Regions from separate parts of the Streptomyces sp. NPDC046985 genome, predicted to be linked through region 1. Evidence: riboswitches for the same ligand, from Rfam matches in the RefSeq annotation. Region 1 holds a riboswitch; the other holds the start of a gene.
What was found. Region 1 has a riboswitch for glycine ahead of gcvT (glycine cleavage system aminomethyltransferase GcvT). Riboswitches for the same ligand answer to the same signal wherever they lie in the genome.
Positions count from the first base shown of each region.

Region 1 (4,750 bases):
GCGGTGAAGCCGCGGGTCGCCAGAGCGGGCGTGCCGATCCGCAGACCGGAGGTGACCATCGGCGGCCGGGGGTCGTTCGGCACCGCGTTGCGGTTGACCGTGATCCCGACCTCGTGGAGGCGGTCCTCGGCCTGCTGGCCGTCCAGCTCCGAGTCGCGCAGGTCCACCAGGACCAGGTGCACGTCGGTGCCGCCGGTCAGCACGTCCACGCCGGCCGCGCGGGCGTCCTCGCGCACCAGGCGCTCGGCCAGGATGCGCGCGCCCTCCAGGGTACGGCGCTGGCGCTCGGCGAAGTCCTCGCTGGCCGCGACCTTGAAGGCCACCGCCTTGGCCGCGATCACGTGCTCCAGCGGGCCGCCCTGCTGACCGGGGAAGACCGCCGAGTTGATCTTCTTCGCCAGCTCGGCCGTGGACAGGATCACCCCGCCGCGCGGACCGCCCAGCGTCTTGTGCGTGGTGGTGGTGACCACGTGGGCGTGCGGCACCGGGTTGGGGTGCAGGCCCGCCGCGACCAGACCGGCGAAGTGCGCCATGTCGACCATCAGATACGCGCCGACCTCGTCCGCGATCCGGCGGAACGCGGCGAAGTCGAGCTGCCGGGGGTAGGCCGACCAGCCGGCCACGATCAGCTTCGGCCGGGACTCCTTGGCCAGCCGCTCCACCTCGGCCATGTCGACCCGGCCGTCCTCGCCCACGCGGTAGGCGACGACGGCGTAGAGCTTGCCGGAGAAGTTGATCTTCATGCCGTGGGTCAGGTGCCCGCCGTGCGCGAGGTCCAGGCCCATGATCGTGTCGCCGGGCTTGAGCAGCGCGAACATCGCCGCCGCGTTGGCCTGGGCGCCGGAGTGCGGCTGCACGTTGGCGTGCTCGGCGCCGAACAGCGCCTTGATCCGGTCGACGGCGATCCGCTCGATCACGTCGACGTGCTCGCAGCCGCCGTAGTAGCGGCGGCCCGGGTAGCCCTCGGCGTACTTGTTGGTCAGAACGGAGCCCTGCGCCTCCATCACCGCGAGCGGCGCGAAGTTCTCCGAGGCGATCATCTCCAGCGTGGACTGCTGGCGGCGCAGCTCGGCGTCGACCGCGGCGGCCACGTCCGGGTCCAGCTCGTGCAGGGGGGTGTCGAGAACGGTGGTGTGCTCAGTCATCTGCTCGCGTCCGCTCCTCAGCCCGCGTTCTGGGCCGTGTACTCGTCGGCGGTGAGCAGGTCGCCCGGCTCGTCGGCGACCCGCACCCGGAACAGCCAGCCGCCCTCGAAGGGCTCGGAGTTCACCAGCGACGGGTCGTCCACCACGTTCTGGTTGACCTCGGTGATCTCGCCGCCGACCGGCGAGTACAGGTCGGACACCGACTTGGTGGACTCCAGCTCGCCGCAGGTCTCGCCCGCGGCCACGCTGTCGCCGACCTCGGGGAGCTGGGCGTAGACGACGTCGCCGAGCGCGTTGGCCGCGAACTCCGTGATGCCGACCGTCGCGACGCCGTCCTCGGCGGGCGACAGCCACTCGTGCTCTTTGCTGTACCGCAGCTTCTGGGGGTTGCTCATGGCCTGAATTCTCCTGTACGCGGGGGGGTGCTGAGGAAGGGGGGACGGCGAAGGGGCGTGCGGGGGCGGGGCGTGGAGCCCGTGCCACCGCCCGCCGCCGGCGGTCGTGCCGGAGCGCGCCGTCGGCGGCGGCACTCACGCCGCTGGCGAAGGGATCACTTCTGCCGCTTGTAGAAGGGCAGCGCCACGACCTCATACGGCTCGTGGCTGCCCCGGATGTCGACGCCGACACCCGACGTGCCCGGCGCGGCGTACGCGGCGTCCACGTAGGCCATGGCGATCGGCTTGCCCAGGGTGGGGGAGGGGGCGCCGGAGGTGACCTCGCCGATCACCTCGCCGCCGGCGACGACGGGGTATCCGGCGCGCGGCACGCGGCGGCCCTCGGCGACCAGGCCGACCAGGACGCGCGGCGGCTTCCGCTCGGCGCGCTCCGCGGCCTCCCGCAGCGCCTCGCGGCCCACGAAGTCGCCCTCCTTGCCGAACTTGACCACCCGGCCGAGCCCGGCGTCGAACGGGGTCAGCTCGGTCGTCAGCTCGTGCCCGTACAGCGGCATGCCGGCCTCCAGGCGCAGCGTGTCGCGGCAGGACAGCCCGCACGGGATCAGCCCGGCGTCCGCGCCGGCGTCGGTCAGCGCCGTCCACAGCTTCTCGGCGCCGTCCGGGGCGACGAACAGCTCGAAGCCGTCCTCGCCGGTGTAGCCGGTGCGCGCGATCAGCGCCGGGACCCCGGCGACCGTGCCGGGCAGCCCGGCGTAGTACTTCAGGCCGTCGAGGTCGGCGTCGGTCAGGGACGCGAGGATCGCGGGGGAGGCGGGGCCCTGCACCGCGATCAGGGCGTAGGCGTCCCGGTCGTCGCGGACCTCGGCGTCGAAGCCGGCCGCCCGCTCGGTGAGGGCGTCCAGGACGGTCTGGGCGTTGGAGGCGTTGGCGACGACCATGTAAGTGGTCTCGGCCAGGCGGTAGACGATCAGATCGTCCAGGATGCCGCCGTCGGCCCGGCAGATCATGGTGTAGCGGGCGCGGCCCGCGCCCACGGAGGCGATGTCGCCGACCAGGGCGTGGTTCAGCAGGGCGGCGGCCTGCGGTCCGGCGACGGTGATCTCGCCCATGTGGGACAGGTCGAACAGGCCCGCCGTGGTGCGCACGGCCAGGTGCTCGTCGCGCTCGGAGCCGTAGCGCAGCGGCATGTCCCAGCCGGCGAAGTCGGTCATCGTCGCACCGAGCGAGCGGTGCAGCGCGTCCAGCGCGGTGCGGCGGGGCTGAGGGGGTGCGGAACTGCTCATCGGGCGGTCTCCCAGGCGTGGCGGGCGAGGACGGAACTCGTGTCCTCCCCATCTGTCATCGAAAACCTGAGAGGTTCGCCCTGACCGCCGCCGGACGGTCACGGCTTGCACCGTGGGTGGGGCCGCCGCGGCGGCCCGCTTTTCAGATGTGCCTCGCCCGCGCGGTAACGGGGCCTGAGAGATTCAAGGGAGGGACTTGCTCCTTCGGCGCCCCAGCCGAAGCTGCTGCTGGGGACTCTCCCGCGCGGATTCAAACGGCCGGTATGCAGTTGGCGGACTCATCATCGCACGCCCGGCCCGCCGGGGGCAGCGCGATCTCCGTCACCGACCGGTGGCGGACCGCACATGACCGCCGCGCGCGAACACCCTGCCGTCACCGGCTGGTGGCGGACCGCGCACGGGCGGTGCGTGCGGGCGTGCGGGGGCCGTTCCCCTCCCCGCGTGCCGCGGTCTCCCGGCAGCGGCCCGTCGTCCCGCACCGCCGCGCGCGGACACGCTGCCGTCACCGGCCGGTGACGGACCCCGCACGGGCGGTGCGCGCGGGCACGCGGAGACCGTTCCCCTCCCCGCGTGCCGCGGTCTCCCGGCAGTGGCCCGTCGTCCCGCACCGCCGCGCGCGGACACGCTGCCGTCACCGGCCGGTGACGGACCCCGCACGGGCGGTGTGCGCGGGCACGCGGGGGCCGTTCCCCTCCCCGCGTGCCGCGCTCTCCCGTCCGCGGCCCGTCGTCCCGCGCCCCGGACCCGCGCCCGCGCGCGCTCGGCGGCCGAGCCGTGCCGGGCCGGGCCGGGCCGGAGCGCGGAGCGGATGCGCCGGGCGGCCCGGAGCGCGTGCGCCCGGCGGCCCGGAGCGCGGGGCGAGCGGGTCGGCCGGTCCGGCGGTCGTACCGGTTAGCCTTTCCACCACAGCAGCGGTTCCCAGCAGGCGGTAGGCGAATGGACTTCCCGGCGGAATACTCCGCGGACTTCCCGGCGAACTTCCCGGTGCAGACGCACCCCCACTCCGGCGGCGGGTGGCCCGGCAACGAGGTGGAGGAGGTGCTGTCGGCCTCCCTCGGCGCCCCCGCGTCCGCCGGACGGATCGTGGAGGCGCTGGGCCGCGGCTTCCTGTGGGTGCCGCTGCCCGGCGGCCGCGGCCCGCACGGCGGTCCGCTGGACCTGCCCACCCTGGAGATCGACGGCCAGGTGTACGTGCCGGCCTTCAGCTCCGAGGAGCAGATCCGCCGGATCGCGGGCGCCCACATGCCCTACACCGTGGCCCCCGCCGCCGAGTTCGCCCGCGGCCTGCCTCCGCAGGTCGGCATCGCGCTGAACCCGGAGGGCGTGGTGGGCGTCCCGCTGCCCCCGCCGGCCGTGGCGGAGCTGTGCCGGACCGGGCGGTCCGCGCTGGACGGGCCCGCGACCGGCGGCCGGGTCCGGCTGTTCGAACCCGACTGGCAGGACGACCCGGTGGACTTCCTCGCCGCCGCCGCCGCCGAGTTCGCGCGGACCGGCGTGGTCGTCAGCGCCCGCCGGTGCCTGGCCGCGATAGAGACGGCCGAGCCGGTGATGTTCGTGGGCGTCGAGCTGTCCCAGTGGGACGGCGACCTGCGCGCCCGCCCGCTCGACGCCCTCGGCCGCGCGCTGAGCGCCGCCCCGGTCGCCTGGCCGGTCAACCTGGTGCTGCTGGACGTCACCGAGGACCCGGTGGCCGCCTGGATGAAGGAACGGGTCCGGCCCTTCTACCAGCACACGCCCTGACGGACCGCCCCGTACGCGCCCTGACGGATCACCACGTCACGCGCCTAGGCGGACCCACCCGTACACGCGCTGACGGCCGCCCCGCACGCGCCCTCACGGGTCACCCCGCACGCGCCCTCACGGGTCACCCCGCACGCGCCCTCACGGGTCACCCCGCACGCGCCCTCACGGGTCACCCCGCACGCGC
Region 1 covers NZ_JBEYWK010000012.1:193,514-198,263, reverse strand. Annotated here, with positions in the region: gene glyA (serine hydroxymethyltransferase) at 1-1,145, opposite strand, end outside; gene gcvH (glycine cleavage system protein GcvH) at 1,163-1,540, opposite strand; gene gcvT (glycine cleavage system aminomethyltransferase GcvT) at 1,696-2,823, opposite strand; glycine riboswitch at 2,976-3,076, opposite strand; gene ABZ861_RS17775 (enhanced serine sensitivity protein SseB) at 3,760-4,563, shown strand.

Region 2 (4,750 bases), on a different contig from region 1:
CTCGACATGGACGCCTTCTTCGCGCAGGCGGAGCAGGCGTCCAAGCCGAGCCTGCGCGGCAAGGCGGTCGTCGTGGGCGGCCTCGGACCGCGCGGCGTGGTCGCCACCGCCTCCTACGAGGCCCGGGTCTTCGGCGTCCACTCCGCGATGCCCATGGCCCAGGCGCGGCGGCTCGCGCCGAACGCCGCGTACCTGGTGCCGCGGTTCGCGTTCTACCGATCGATCAGCGAACAGGTGATGAGCCTGCTGCGGGCGCTGTCGCCGCTCGTGGAGCCGCTGAGCCTGGACGAGGCCTTCGTGGACCTGGAGGCCGGGGGAGCGGCCTGGGACGGCGCGTCGGCCCGCTTGGCGGGCGCCAAGCTGCGCGCCGACATACGGGCCGTCACCGGCCTGACCGGCTCGGTGGGGCTGGCCGCCTCGAAAATGCTGGCGAAGATCGCCTCCGAGCAGGCCAAACCCGACGGGCTGGTGCTCGTCGAGCCCGGCACCGAGCGGGGCATGCTCGGCCCCATGTCGGTGCGGACGCTGCCCGGCGTCGGGCCGGCCACGGGCGACCATCTGCGGCGGGCCGGGATCCACACCGTCGAGGAGATCGCCGAGGCGGGCGAGGCCGAGCTCGTGCGCCTGCTGGGCAGGGCGCACGGGCACGCCCTGCACGCCATGGCGCTGGCGCTCGACGAGCGGCCCGTGGTGGCCGAGCGGGAGGCCAAGTCGATCTCCGTGGAGGACACCTACGACGTGGACATCCACGACCGCCCGCGGGTCGGCCTTGAGGTCCAGCGGCTCGCCGACCGGTGCGTGCGCCGGCTGCGCGCGGCCGGTCTGTCGGGGCGCACCATCGTGCTGAAGGTCCGGCGCTACGACTTCTCCACGCTGACCCGCTCCGAGACGCTGCGCGGGCCCACCGACGATCTGTCGGTGGTGCGGGAGGCCGCGGCGCGGCTGCTGGACGCGGTGGACACCACCGGCGGGGTCCGGCTGCTCGGCGTGGGCGTGTCCGGGCTGGCCGACTACACCCAGGAGGACCTGTTCGCACAGGCCGCCGGGGCACGGGTGGAGACCGCCGAGGAGGAGGGGCCGGAGGAGCCGGTCCCGCGGTCGGAGACCGTCGAGCGGCACTGGCGGGCCGGCCGCGACGTGCGGCACACCGAGTTCGGGCACGGCTGGGTGCAGGGCAGCGGCCTGGGCCGGGTCACCGTCCGGTTCGAGACCCCCTGCTCTCCGCCGGGGCGTGTGAAGACCTTCCGCCTCGACGACCCCGCCCTGGAGCCCGCCGACCCCCTCCCGCTGGTCCGCCCCAGTCCCCTGGAGACCGCGGGCCCGGCACCCCTCGCCGCCGACGGCGCCGCCGCGCCCGGTGGGCCGCCCGCGCCGGACTGACACCGGACCGGCGCTGACACCGGACCGGCGGCGCCGCGGGAGACCGGCGCGAACGACGCGGTCCGAGGGCCCCGGCGGGGCCCTCGACGACGCGTACGGGAGCGCGGACGACAGCGGATGAGGCGGATGAGGCGGCCGTGAGAGCGGGGAGAACGACGAGAGCAGTGAAAGCGATAAATAGCACACGACGGGGTGCGGGGGGCCGGGATCGGGTCACGGCCCGGAGGGCGGGGTCAGGACTCCTCGGAGCCCGAACCGGCCAGCCTGCCGAAGTCGCGGTCCGCGAGGGCCGGGGGAGGGGCGGGGGCGACGTCGAGACCGTAGTGGTGGTAGAGCTGAAGCTCCTGCTCCGGGGAGAGGTGGCGGCCGACCCCGAAGTCGGGCGCCACCTTGATCAGCGCCCTCTCGAACGGGACGCGCAGGCCGCCCTCGACCAGTTCGCTCGGCTCCAGCGGGACGAAGGCGTCCCGGGAGAACAGGCCGGTGCGTATCGCCGCCCACTCCGGCGCCCCGGTGGCGTCGTCGAGGTAGACCTCGTCCACTGTGCCGATCTTGTGGCCGTTCCGGTCGAACGCCTTGCGGCCGATCAGGTTGCGCGGATCGATCTCCGTCTGCACGGTACCTCCACATGGTCGCAACTCATCCGTTGCCACTACAAAAGAGCACAATCGGCCATGCGGCCACTCGAGCCAGGCCCCGGAGGCCACTGGTACTCTGGCAAGCGGCTGCTGACCCCGTGCGGGAGAGCCCTCCAGCATCACTGGGGGCGCCGAAGGAGCAAATCCTCCCCGGAATCTCTCAGGCCCACGTACCGCACGGACGAGGTCACTCTGGAAAGCAGAGCGAGCGTCGACGGCGCCCGCTCTCACCGACGGTGCAAGCCGGACCCCCGCACGCGGTCCGGTGAAGCTCTCAGGTTGAGATGACAGAGGGGGAGGCCGTCGGGGCACCTGTGTCGTGGTGTCCCTCGAAGGTCGTGTCAGACCAGGAGGCCTCCGCTATGACCGCCCAGCGCATTCCGCTCTCCGAGCTCGAACAGGGCACCCCCTTCGAGCAGCGCCACATCGGCCCCGGCCAGGACGCGCGCGCCAAGATGCTCGCGCAGGTCGGCTACGGCTCGCTCGACGAGCTCACCGCGGCCGCGGTGCCCGACGTGATCAAGAACGCCGACTCGCTGGAGCTGCCGGGCGCCCGCACCGAGGCCGAGGTCCTCGCCGAGCTGCGTTCCCTCGCCGACCGCAATCAGGTCCTCGCCCCGATGATCGGCCTCGGCTACTACGGGACCTTCACCCCGCCGGTCATCCTGCGCAACGTCATGGAGAACCCGGCCTGGTACACGGCGTACACCCCGTACCAGCCCGAGATCTCCCAGGGGCGGCTGGAGGCGCTGCTCAACTTCCAGACCGTGGTCGCCGACCTCACCGGCCTGCCGACCTCCGGCGCCTCCCTCCTCGACGAGGGCACCGCCGCCGCCGAGGCGATGGCGCTCTCCCGGCGCATGGGCAAGAACAAGAAGGGCCTCTTCCTGGTCGACGCCGACGCGCTCCCGCAGACCATCGCGGTCATCGAGACCCGCGCGGAGCCCACCGGCGTCGAGGTCGTCGTCGCCGACCTCAGCGGAGGCATCCCCGAGGAGATCGCCGGGCGCGAGATCAACGGCGTGCTCCTCCAGTACCCGGGCGCCTCCGGCGCCGTGCGGGACCTCGGGCCTGTGATAGCCCAGGCGCACGAGCTGGGCGCGCTGGTCACCGTCGCCGCCGACCTGCTCGCCCTCACCCTGCTGAAGTCCCCCGGCGAGCTGGGCGCCGACATCGCCGTCGGCACCACCCAGCGCTTCGGCGTCCCGATGGGCTTCGGCGGGCCGCACGCCGGCTACATGGCGGTCAGCGAGAAGTTCGCCCGCAGCCTGCCCGGCCGCCTGGTCGGCGTCTCCGTCGACGCCGACGGCAACAAGGCGTACCGCCTCGCCCTCCAGACCCGCGAGCAGCACATCCGCCGCGAGAAGGCCACCAGCAACATCTGCACCGCCCAGGTGCTGCTCGCCGTCATGGCCGGCATGTACGCCGTGTACCACGGCCCCGAGGGCCTGAAGGCCATCGCCCAGCGCACCCACCGCTACGCCGCCGTCCTCGCCGAAGGGCTGCGCTCCGCAGGTCTCGGCCTCGTCCACGGCGCCTACTTCGACACGCTCACCGTCGAGGTCCCCGGCCGCGCCGCCGAGGTCGTCGCCGCGGCCCGGGAGGGCGGCGTCAACCTGCGCCTGGTCGACGCCGACCACGTCTCGATCGCCTGCGACGAGACCACCGCGCGGGCCCAGCTCCGCACCGTCCTCTCCGCCTTCGGCGCGCACGGCGACGTCGACGCGCTGGACGCCGCCGCCGAGGAGGCGCTGACCGGCGACCTGCTGCGCACCGACGCCTACCTCGCCCACCCCGTCTTCCACCAGTACCGCTCCGAGACCGCGATGCTGCGCTACCTGCGCCGGCTCGCCGACCGCGACTACGCGCTCGACCGCGGCATGATCCCGCTGGGCTCCTGCACCATGAAGCTCAACGCGACCACCGAGATGGAGCCGGTCACCTGGCCCGAGTTCGGGCAGTTGCACCCCTTCGCGCCCGCCGAGCAGGCGCGGGGCTACCTCACCCTCATCCACGAGCTGGAGGACCGGCTCGCCGAGGTCACCGGCTACGACTCGGTGTCCCTCCAGCCCAACGCCGGGTCGCAGGGCGAGCTGGCCGGCCTGCTCGCCGTACGCGGCTACCACCGGGCCAACGGCGACGACCAGCGCACCGTCTGCCTCATCCCGTCCTCCGCGCACGGCACCAACGCGGCCAGCGCGGTGATGGCGGGCATGAAGGTCGTCGTGGTCAAGACCGCCGAGGACGGCGAGATCGACGTCGCGGACCTGCGGGCCAAGATCGAGCAGCACCGCGACCAGCTCGCCGTCCTGATGATCACCTACCCGTCCACGCACGGCGTGTTCGAGGAGCACGTCGCCGACATCTGCGCGCAGGTGCACGAGGCCGGCGGCCAGGTGTACGTCGACGGCGCCAACCTCAACGCCCTGGTCGGCCTCGCCAAGCCGGGCCACTTCGGCGGCGACGTCTCGCACCTGAACCTGCACAAGACGTTCTGCATCCCGCACGGCGGCGGCGGTCCCGGCGTCGGCCCGGTCGCGGTCCGCTCGCACCTGGCGCCGTACCTGCCCAACCACCCGCTCCAGCCCGAGGCCGGCCCGGCCACCGGAGTCGGGCCGATCTCGGCCGCGCCCTGGGGCTCGGCGGGCATCCTGCCCATCTCCTGGGCCTACGTCCGGCTGATGGGCGGCGAAGGACTCAAGCGCGCCACGCAGGTCGCGGTGCTCAGCGCC
Region 2 covers NZ_JBEYWK010000007.1:9,091-13,840, forward strand. Annotated here, with positions in the region: gene ABZ861_RS10780 (DNA polymerase IV) at 1-1,380, shown strand, start outside; gene ABZ861_RS10785 (PRC-barrel domain-containing protein) at 1,614-1,997, opposite strand; glycine riboswitch at 2,110-2,204, shown strand; gene gcvP (aminomethyl-transferring glycine dehydrogenase) at 2,381-4,750, shown strand, end outside.
Region 2: linked by a shared signal. The riboswitch ahead of gcvP (aminomethyl-transferring glycine dehydrogenase) and the one ahead of gcvT (glycine cleavage system aminomethyltransferase GcvT) in region 1 are both predicted to bind glycine.